2 regions of the Pseudodonghicola sp. genome follow, and region 2 is predicted to be linked to the other one. Evidence: riboswitches for the same ligand, from Rfam matches in the RefSeq annotation. Region 2 holds a riboswitch; the other holds the start of a gene.

What was found. Region 2 has a riboswitch for cobalamin ahead of ACN0V4_RS14980 (hypothetical protein). Riboswitches for the same ligand answer to the same signal wherever they lie in the genome.
Region 1: it holds a riboswitch for cobalamin, as region 2 does, so the genes downstream of both, ACN0V4_RS12830 (DUF1636 family protein) here and ACN0V4_RS14980 (hypothetical protein) in region 2, are expected to answer to the same signal.

What each region holds. Positions count from the first base shown of each region.
Region 1 covers NZ_JBLWVT010000006.1:143,792-148,251, forward strand. Annotated here, with positions in the region: gene ACN0V4_RS12820 (intermembrane transport protein PqiB) at 1-1,554, shown strand, start outside; gene ACN0V4_RS12825 (PqiC family protein) at 1,558-2,118, shown strand; cobalamin riboswitch at 2,276-2,510, shown strand; gene ACN0V4_RS12830 (DUF1636 family protein) at 2,606-2,968, shown strand; gene cobW (cobalamin biosynthesis protein CobW) at 2,975-4,009, shown strand; gene cobN (cobaltochelatase subunit CobN) at 4,171-4,460, shown strand, end outside.
Region 2 covers NZ_JBLWVT010000007.1:264,763-269,222, reverse strand. Annotated here, with positions in the region: gene mraZ (division/cell wall cluster transcriptional repressor MraZ) at 1-222, opposite strand, end outside; gene ACN0V4_RS14985 (DUF1127 domain-containing protein) at 1,357-1,575, shown strand; gene ACN0V4_RS14980 (hypothetical protein) at 1,932-2,222, opposite strand; cobalamin riboswitch at 2,338-2,534, opposite strand; gene ACN0V4_RS14975 (ATP-dependent helicase) at 2,588-4,460, opposite strand, start outside.

The DNA of each region.
Region 1 (4,460 bases), on a different contig from region 2:
TTCCGCGGCATCGAGGTCGGCAATATCGAGGCGCCCCGGCTTCTCGAGACCGGCAATGGCGTCGAGGTGAATGCCTTCATCGCCGCCCCGCATGACAAATTGCTGACCTCGGCCACGCGGTTCTGGCTGACTTCGGGCTTTTCGGTCAACTTCGGGCCCGGGGGGATCAACCTCTCGGTCGGCTCGGTGGCGGGGATCCTGCGCGGTGGGCTGACCTTCGACACCGTCTATTCGGGCGGCCAGCCGATCGAGGCCGGCCATGTGTTCGATCTCTATGCCAGCGAGGACGCCGCGCGCTCCTCCGCCTTCAGCAAGCCGCTGGAGAACCCGGTGGAGCTGACCGTAGAATTCGACCAATCGGTCGCCGGGCTCGGGGTCGATTCCGAGGTCATCTACAAGGGGCTGGTGATCGGCAAGGTCTCGGCCCTCGGGGCCTTCGTCGAAGAGCGCAACGGCGAAAGGGACGTGATCCTGCGCGCCACGCTCTCCATCGACCCGGGCCGGCTCGGTCTCGATCCCAATACCTCGGAAGCCGATATCATGGCCTTCTTCGCCGACGAGGTCGACAACGGGCTGCGCGCGCGGCTGATGTCGAAAAGCATCTTCTCACGCTCGCTCTCGGTCGAGCTGGTGGAACTGCCCGACGCGGCGCCGGCGCATCTCGATACCTCGACCTCGGCGCCGCCGCGAATCCCCTCGGTTCCCGCCGACATTCCGGATGCGGGGGCCACGGTCCAGGGGGTGATGAACCGGGTCGACTCGCTGCCGATCGAAGAGCTGATGCAGCAGGCCATCGCGACGCTCTCCTCGATCGAAAGCCTTGCCGGCGACGAAAAGCTGCGCGCCGCCCCGGATGCCTTTGTCAAGCTGATGGACGATGCCCGCGGCCTGGTGGGCAGCGCGGACGCCCAGGCGCTGCCCGGCGAGTTGCGCAGCACCGTCGAAGAACTGCGCGGCGTCGCCGAAAACCTGCGCACCGCGGAGGCCGTGGGCAAGCTGGTCACCGCGCTGGATTCCGCCGCCGAGGCCGCCACCACGGTGACCGATGTCGCCAATTACTTCGATCAGAAGATCGCCGGGGTGCCTCAGCTGGTCGACGGGCTCAACCAGCTGACCACCAAGGCCAATTCGCTTGATGTCGAGACTTTCGTGACCGCCGCCACCGCCTTCCTCGACAGCACCCGGGCGCTGATCGACCAGGACAGCACCCGCGCCCTGCCCGCCAGCCTGTCGGCCGCGCTGGACCAGGCCCAGGCGGCGCTGGCCGAGCTGCGCGCCGGCGGCGCGGTCGAGAACGTCAATGCCACGCTCTCCTCTGCCCGCGACGCCACCGCCGCGGTGCAGCAGGCGGTCGCCGACCTGCCCGACCTCGCCCAGCGGATCGACCAACTGGTAAGCCAGGCGCAAGACGTGCTGGCCGGCTACGGCCAGAACTCGCGCTTCAGCCGCGAAACCCTCGACGCGCTGCGCGAACTGCGGACGACGGCGCAGGCCCTGACCAACCTGGCCCGCTCGATCGAGCGGTCCCCCAATTCCCTTCTGTTCGGACGGTGACCCATGACACGCCTTGCCCCCCTGCTCCTGCTTGCCCTGGCCGCCTGTGGCGATACCGCGCCGCGTTACCTGATCCCGGCGGCGGCCGAAGCTCCCGCCCCGCGGCTGGCGCTGCGGGTCGCCTCGGTCGAGATCCGGCAGGTCTCGCTGCCGGCCTATGCCTCGAATGACCAGATGCTGCGGGAAGAGGCGAGCGGCGCGTTGAAACCGGTGAAAAGCGCGCTCTGGGCCGATACGCCCAATCGGGCGATCACCCAGCAACTCGCCGATTACATCGCCACGACCAGCAACGCCGAGGTCGCGGCAGAACCCTGGCCGCTATCCACCGCGGCGCAGGCGCAGATCGGTGTGCGGGTCTCGGAACTCGCCGCGCGGCTCGATGGGCAATTGCATCTGACCGGGCAATTCGCGATCTCCTCCTATGACAGGATCGTCCGCGAACGCATCGTCCCCTTTGCGATCGCCGTGCCGCTGAGTTCGGACGCGCCGGCAGAGATCGCCAAAGCGACCGGCACCGCCATCGACCTGCTCGGGCGGCAGATCGCCGAAAGCCTGCGCCGCTGAGCGCCATGACCGTCAGACCGCAAGGCTGATCACCGACCGGGGCGATGCCGCGCCGGTCCATCCACTATGGCGACGGCTTCGGGCCTCGCCTCCGTCACGACCACAGAAGGCGATGCACCGCCTCTGCCTGCGTCGCTTGACAATCCCCTGCCCTTGGCATCACTTGGCGCCTGCTGGTTCCTGTCGATGACAGGCCAAGAGGGAATGCGATACGCCCGCCGCCCGCAAGGGTCAGGGCCGAAGCGCAGCCGCCCCCGCGACCGTGACCGGAGAGGTCGCCCGACCACTGGCCAACTGGCTGGGAAGGTGGGCAGACCGCCGGAGATGCAGCGCCCTGCGCCGCGCTCCGACATCCGCAAGCCGGGAGACCTGCCAGCGCATGTATGCAACGGGCGAACGGGGTGTTTCGCGACCGGCTTTGGGCTGTCCCATTGGCGGATACCCGTGCTGGCCTCTCCCCCTCCTCGCCCCCTGACAGGAGGGGATCATGGCCGGGGTCACGATCACAGTCTGCACCACCTGCCGCCGCGGCCAGCCCGCCGAGGCAGAAGCTCCGCGCCCGGGCACCCGGATGCTCACCGCACTTGCAGCGGCAGAGCTTCCCGACGGCGTGACGCTGCGCCCGGTCGAATGCCTCTCGGCCTGTTCGCGCGGCTGCGCCCTGGCGCTGAGCGGCGGGTCCGATCGCTGGACCTATATCTATGGCGATCTCGATCCCGACCTCCATCTGCCCGAGCTCCTCGACGGCATCGCCGCCTATGCCGCGACTGCGGATGGCATCGTGCCCTGGCGCGACCGTCCGGTGATCTTTCGCAAACAATCCATCGCCCGCCTACCGCCGCAGGAGTAACCGCGCATGTCCGATCTGACCAAAACCCCCGTCACCGTCATCACCGGTTTTCTCGGCGCCGGAAAAACCACGTTGATCCGTCACCTGATGGCCAACCCGCAGGGCAAGCGCCTGGCCGTGCTGGTCAACGAATTCGGCACCGCCGGCGTCGATGGCGATATCCTGCAATCCTGCGCCGATGAGAATTGCCCGGCCGAGAATATCGTCGAGCTTGCCAATGGCTGCATCTGCTGCACCGTCGCCGACGATTTCATCCCGACGATCGAAGCGTTGATGGCGCTGCCGCAAAAACCCGATCACATCCTGATCGAAACCTCCGGCCTCGCCCTGCCGAAACCGCTGCTGAAGGCCTTCGACTGGCCGGCGATCCGCTCGCGCATCACCGTCGACGGGGTGATCGCGCTCGCCGATGCCGAAGCCGTCGCCGCCGGCCGTTTCGCCCCCGATCTGGCGGCGGTCGAGGCGCAGCGCGCCGCCGATGACAGTCTGGACCACGAAACGCCGCTGTCCGAGGTCTTCGAGGATCAGATCGCCTGCGCCGATATCGTGCTCCTCTCCAAGGCCGATCTGGCGGGAGAGGCCGGGCTTGCCGCCGCCCGCGCGGTGATCGAGGCCGAGGCGCCCCGCAAGCTGCCGGTGCTGCCGATGACCGAAGGGGTGATCGACCCGCGCGTCATCCTCGGCCTCGGGGCAGCGGCCGAGGATGACCTCGACGCCCGCCCCTCGCATCACGACGGCGCCGACGATCACGAACATGACGATTTCGACAGTATCGTCGTCGATCTGGGCGAGATCGCCGATGTCGCGGCGCTGGAGGCGGCGATCCTCAGGCTGGCCCGCGACCAGCATGTGCTGCGGGTCAAGGGCCATGTCGCCGTGGAGGGCAAGCCGATGCGGCTACTGGTCCAGGCGGTGGGGGAACGTCTGCGCACCCAATACGACCGTCCCTGGGGCGACGCGCCGCGCCGGTCGCATCTGGTGGTGATCGCGGAACACCATGACATCGACGAACCGGCGATCCGCGCGGTGCTGGGGATCTGAGACAGGATGATCAAGCACCAACTATTTCAACCGAACACCGCAGGATCGCGCCCGACACCGAGGGGGGGCGTAATCGTGCCCGCCCTAGGGGGCGGGGTCGGGCGCGATCCGGATCGCAAGCGATCCGGTGGTCTATGCATGACTGCACGCGGAGCCCACTGATGCACGTCGTCTTCCGCGAAAGTCACGGGTTGGAGGAAACCGACACCCCCCGGGATCTGGGCCAGAACCCGGCCGATCTGGTGGTGCTGTCGTTTTCCGACAGCGATCTCGGCGCTTTCGCGGCGGGCTGGAAACGCGCGGCGGGCGGTCTGCCCTCGCTGCGCCTTGCCAATCTGGCGGCGCTGCGCCATCCGCTCTCGGTCGATACCTATGCCGACCAGACGCTGCGCGGTGCCAAGGGCGTGCTGGTGCGGCTGATCGGCGGCGAAAGCTATTGGTCCTATGGGCT
Region 2 (4,460 bases):
CAGGCTTTCGATCTTGGCCTCGAGCTTGTCGATCTCGGTGATCGTATAGGCTTCGAGATAGTCCTGATCCTCGTCCCCATAGACGATGACGAGCTGCGGACGCAGACCTTCGGTGTATTCGGGATCCCCGGCTTCGAGCACACGGCGAAACAGGGCCGGGATCGAGACCCTGCCCTTGCTGTCCACCTTGAAGGTGTATTCGCCTCTGAAGCGCCGGCTCACACCATCTGTCCCTTTGCCCGTGCCCCCGGGTCGTTGTTGTCACCCCCCGAACGAAAAAACGGCAGGTTGATCTGCTGCCACTGATCAACCCGCCGCTTGTCCCGCTTTGCGGGGTGTCCGACTGCGCGCGCCACCTGGGGGGATGTCTGCTCGCTCGCGCGCCGGATCTCTTGGTTCGGTGAAAGCGAAGTGCCTGTATGAAACCTGCTTTTATTATTTGCGTCGGGGTCTGTTTGTGTCGCCCCTTGCCTCGTCTCCATCCGATGAACAAGGGATGCCATGGGAATTTATGGAAAGCAACTGGAATTTACGGGACACCCCGGGAGAGACCTGCCCGATTCACCGGATTTTGGCAAGGCAGACCACAGAGACCGGGAATCACATAAGCCTCCTTTGCGGCAAAGGAGAATCGGACCACTAGATGTTGATTCTCTCACCCCCTCCCAACAAATCCCGGGGTTTCCCATAAAAATTTTGCACCCCGGGATCAGCACGCCAGATGTTCCCCACATGTTCCCTTTTATGCCTCCGAATCACCCCAGAACGACCACTCGCCCCCTGCGGTTCCCGTGATTTCCCGCCACTCCCATGATTTCCCACCGTGCGCCTCAGGCCGCCTTCCCGGCGACGGAAGCGATGGGCGCCGGGGCGCAACCGGCCGCACAATGAAAGCTTCAATCAGAAAAATGCCGCCGGAAACGCTTGCGATGTTGTATTATTGCCACGCACCCACACCAACCGCGCACATCACCCCGCCGATGCCTGCATGAGAAGGTGAGCGCGCCAAAACGTCCCATTCCCGCGCCAGCCCAAAGCAACGAGGATGAAGACACCCAAATCGGCGCCGGAAAGAAATATCGTTTCCCGGAAAGGGCTCCGAAGGCGTTAACTATTTCACAGACCCATCCCCCATGGGCCACAGCCACCCCGGGACGGCGGGCGGGCCCATGACGAGATCGTCTGATGACCTTACGTCAGAAGTGCTGCCCATTTAATATGCAATCAATCTATGCACTTGCTGCATAGCAGCATTGAACATCTCCGCTATTGTGCAATTGCAGCATTTGCCTATTTTCAGTCTCAACACGGCGCCACAAGACGGCGCTGAACTGACAATACTTAAGGTTACGAACAATGGCCGCTCTGACGCATAGCGAAAATCACGACGCCACCCTGCTGGGTCGGCTGACCGCTTGGATCGCCAATGTGCGCGTTCGGATCGAACGGTATCGGGTGTACCGCCAGACGATGAACGAAATGGGCGCCCTGAACAATCAAGAGCTGGCCGATCTCGGCCTGCATCGCTCCGAACTGCGCCGCGTGGCCTATCAGGCCTCCCGCAAGGTGTGCTGACGGAGCATCGAAGGACATAAACGGTTCAGGCCCTCATCTCCTCCTCCCTTGAGGGTCTGTACATAGCGGCGACATCGCTCCTCCTCCCTGATGTCGCCGCACCCTATACCGGCCCCGAATGCCGGAACCTGATGCACCGGACGCTCTCCTCCTCCCTGCGTTCGGTGTTGGATCGGCCGGCGACGCTCTCCTCCTCCCTGCGTCGCCGGCCACTCCATCCCCCGATAGGGGAAATGACATAGCCGAATACATCGGGCGCTCTCCTCCTCCCTGCGCCTGATGTTACAAGAGAACGGCGGCACCTCTCCTCCTCCCTGGTGCCGCCGTTTTCATTTTCCGGTTTCCGTCCAGCCGCTTCACGCCCCTCCCCCACCAGGTCGTCCCAGCAACCGCACCTCGTCGGAGCAACGCTGCAACGCGCGCAGGTGATTGCAAAACAGCGCCACCTGAGGCGAAGTCGCGGCAAAAGGCGCCGCCCGACATTCCGCCGCCCGCGCCGCCGCGGCCTCGGAACAGCCCTCGGGCAGGGTCATCAACCATTCGAGAAATCCCATCCGCGCGGCGACCTTATCATCGACCTCCGCAGGCAGATCACGCAGCGCCCGCAGGATCCCCGCGAGCATCATCGCCCGATACCCCGATTGCACTTCATCTCCGCTCCTTTCTCCGCCGCTCCCCGCGGCAGGGGCTGAATGCAGGCGACAAAGATCAAGGCCGGAAGACGGGGATGCTGCCCCACACCGCGCCCTGACCGCCGCCCGCGGTCTGACGTTGGCACGAGGCTGGTTTCCGGACTTGGACAATGGGGGGCATGCGCCCTGATCCGACCCTTCCCGAGAATATGCTCTCAGTGGTTTCGCCGGAGTTTCCCGATCCTTACCGTTGCGGGGGCAGTGCCGGTCTTGCACCGGCTTCCCAATTCTCCCCCCGAAGGGGGCACCTCACGGGCGAAAGATTACAGGATTCACCACCCGATGCATTGGCAAACCGCCCCTGCGTCGCTTTTGCACGGTCAGAACGGCACATCGTCGCTGGCGGTGACGAAACGGCCGACGACCTTCTTCGGCCCGGCCTTTTCGAAATCGACGTCAAGCTTGTCGCCCTCGATCCCGGTGACGGTGCCATAGCCGAATTTCTGGTGAAACACCCGCTCTCCCACGGTGAAGCTGGAGACGGCCGTGGCGTCGATCACCGTATTGCGGGTTTCGCGCGGCTGCGACATGCTGCGTTCGCCGGCGCGCGCCTGCATCCGTTTCCAGCCGGGCGAGTTATAGACATTCGCTTCGGACACCCGGGATTCGATGCTGCCCCGCACCGGAGCGGCCGGGGCCGCCGCGGCGCCATACCCGCCGCCATAAAGACCGGGAGGCGTCAGGATATCGACATGCTCGCCGGGCAGTTCGTCAATGAAGCGCGACGGCAGCGCCGATTGCCATTGGCCGAAGACCCGCCGGTTGGCCGCGAAGGAAATGGTGCAAAGCTCCTCCGCCCGGGTGATGCCGACATAGGCCAGGCGGCGTTCCTCTTCCAACCCCTTGAGACCGCTTTCGTCCATGCTGCGTTGCGAGGGGAACAGGCCGTCCTCCCACCCCGGCAGGAAGACGGCGGGAAACTCCAGCCCCTTGGCCGCGTGCAGGGTCATGATCGACACCTTCTGGTCGGCATCGGCCTGTTCGTTGTCCATGATCAGGCTGACGTGCTCCAGGAACCCTTGCAGGTTCTCGAAATTTTCCAGCGCCTTGACCAGTTCCTTGAGGTTTTCCAGCCGCCCCGGCGCCTCCGGCGTCTTGTCGTTCTGCCACATGCCGGTATAGCCGCTTTCATCCAGCACGATTTCGGCCAGTTCCATGTGGGACAGATCGGGGTCGCCCGCCATCCGGCCCCAGCGCCGCAGATCATCGACCAGGGTGCGCAGCGCCGTGCCGCCCTTGCCCTTGATCAGCCCCTCGTCCAGCGCGATCCGGGCGCCCTCGACCAAGTTGACGCCATTGGCCCGCGCCGTGGTCTGGATCAGCTGCTGCGCCTTGTCGCCCAGGCCCCGTTTCGGCGTGTTGACGATGCGTTCAAAGGCCAGATCGTCATCCGGGCTGACCACCAGCCGGAAATAGGCCATGGCGTCGCGGATTTCGAGCCGTTCATAGAAGCGCGGGCCGCCGATCACCCGATAGGGCAGACCGATGGTCAGAAACCGATCCTCAAACGCGCGCATCTGGTGCGAGGCGCGGACGAGGATGGCGATCTCGTCCAGACCGAAGGCGCGCAGCCCCCGGGTGCCACGCTGCATCGCCTCGATCTCCTCGCCGATCCAGCGCGCTTCCTCCTCGCCGTCCCAATGGCCGATCAGCCTGACCTTTTCGCCATGCTCCGCCTCGGTCCAAAGCTCCTTGCCCAGGCGCCCCTGATTGCCGCGGATGACGTTCGAGGCCGCCGCCAGAATATGCGGGGTCGAGCGGTAATTCTGTTCCAGCCGCACCACATGGGCGCCGGGAAAATCCTTTTCGAACCGCAGGATATTGCCCACCTCGGCACCGCGCCAGCCATAGATCGACTGATCATCATCGCCGACGCAGCAGATGTTCTTGTGCCCCCCGGCCAACAGCCGCAGCCAGAGGTATTGGGCCACGTTGGTATCCTGATATTCGTCGACCAGGATATAGCGGAACCAGCGTTGATATTGCGCCAGAACGTCCGGGTGGGCCTGGAAGATCACCACCATATGCAACAAGAGATCGCCGAAATCGACGGCGTTCAGTTGGCGCAGACGCTCCTGATACTGGGCGTAAAGCTCGACGCCCCGGTGGTTATAGGCGCCGGCGTCGGCGGTGGGGATCTTGTCGGGCGTCAGCGCGCGGTTCTTCCAGCCGTCGATCACCCCGGCCAATTGC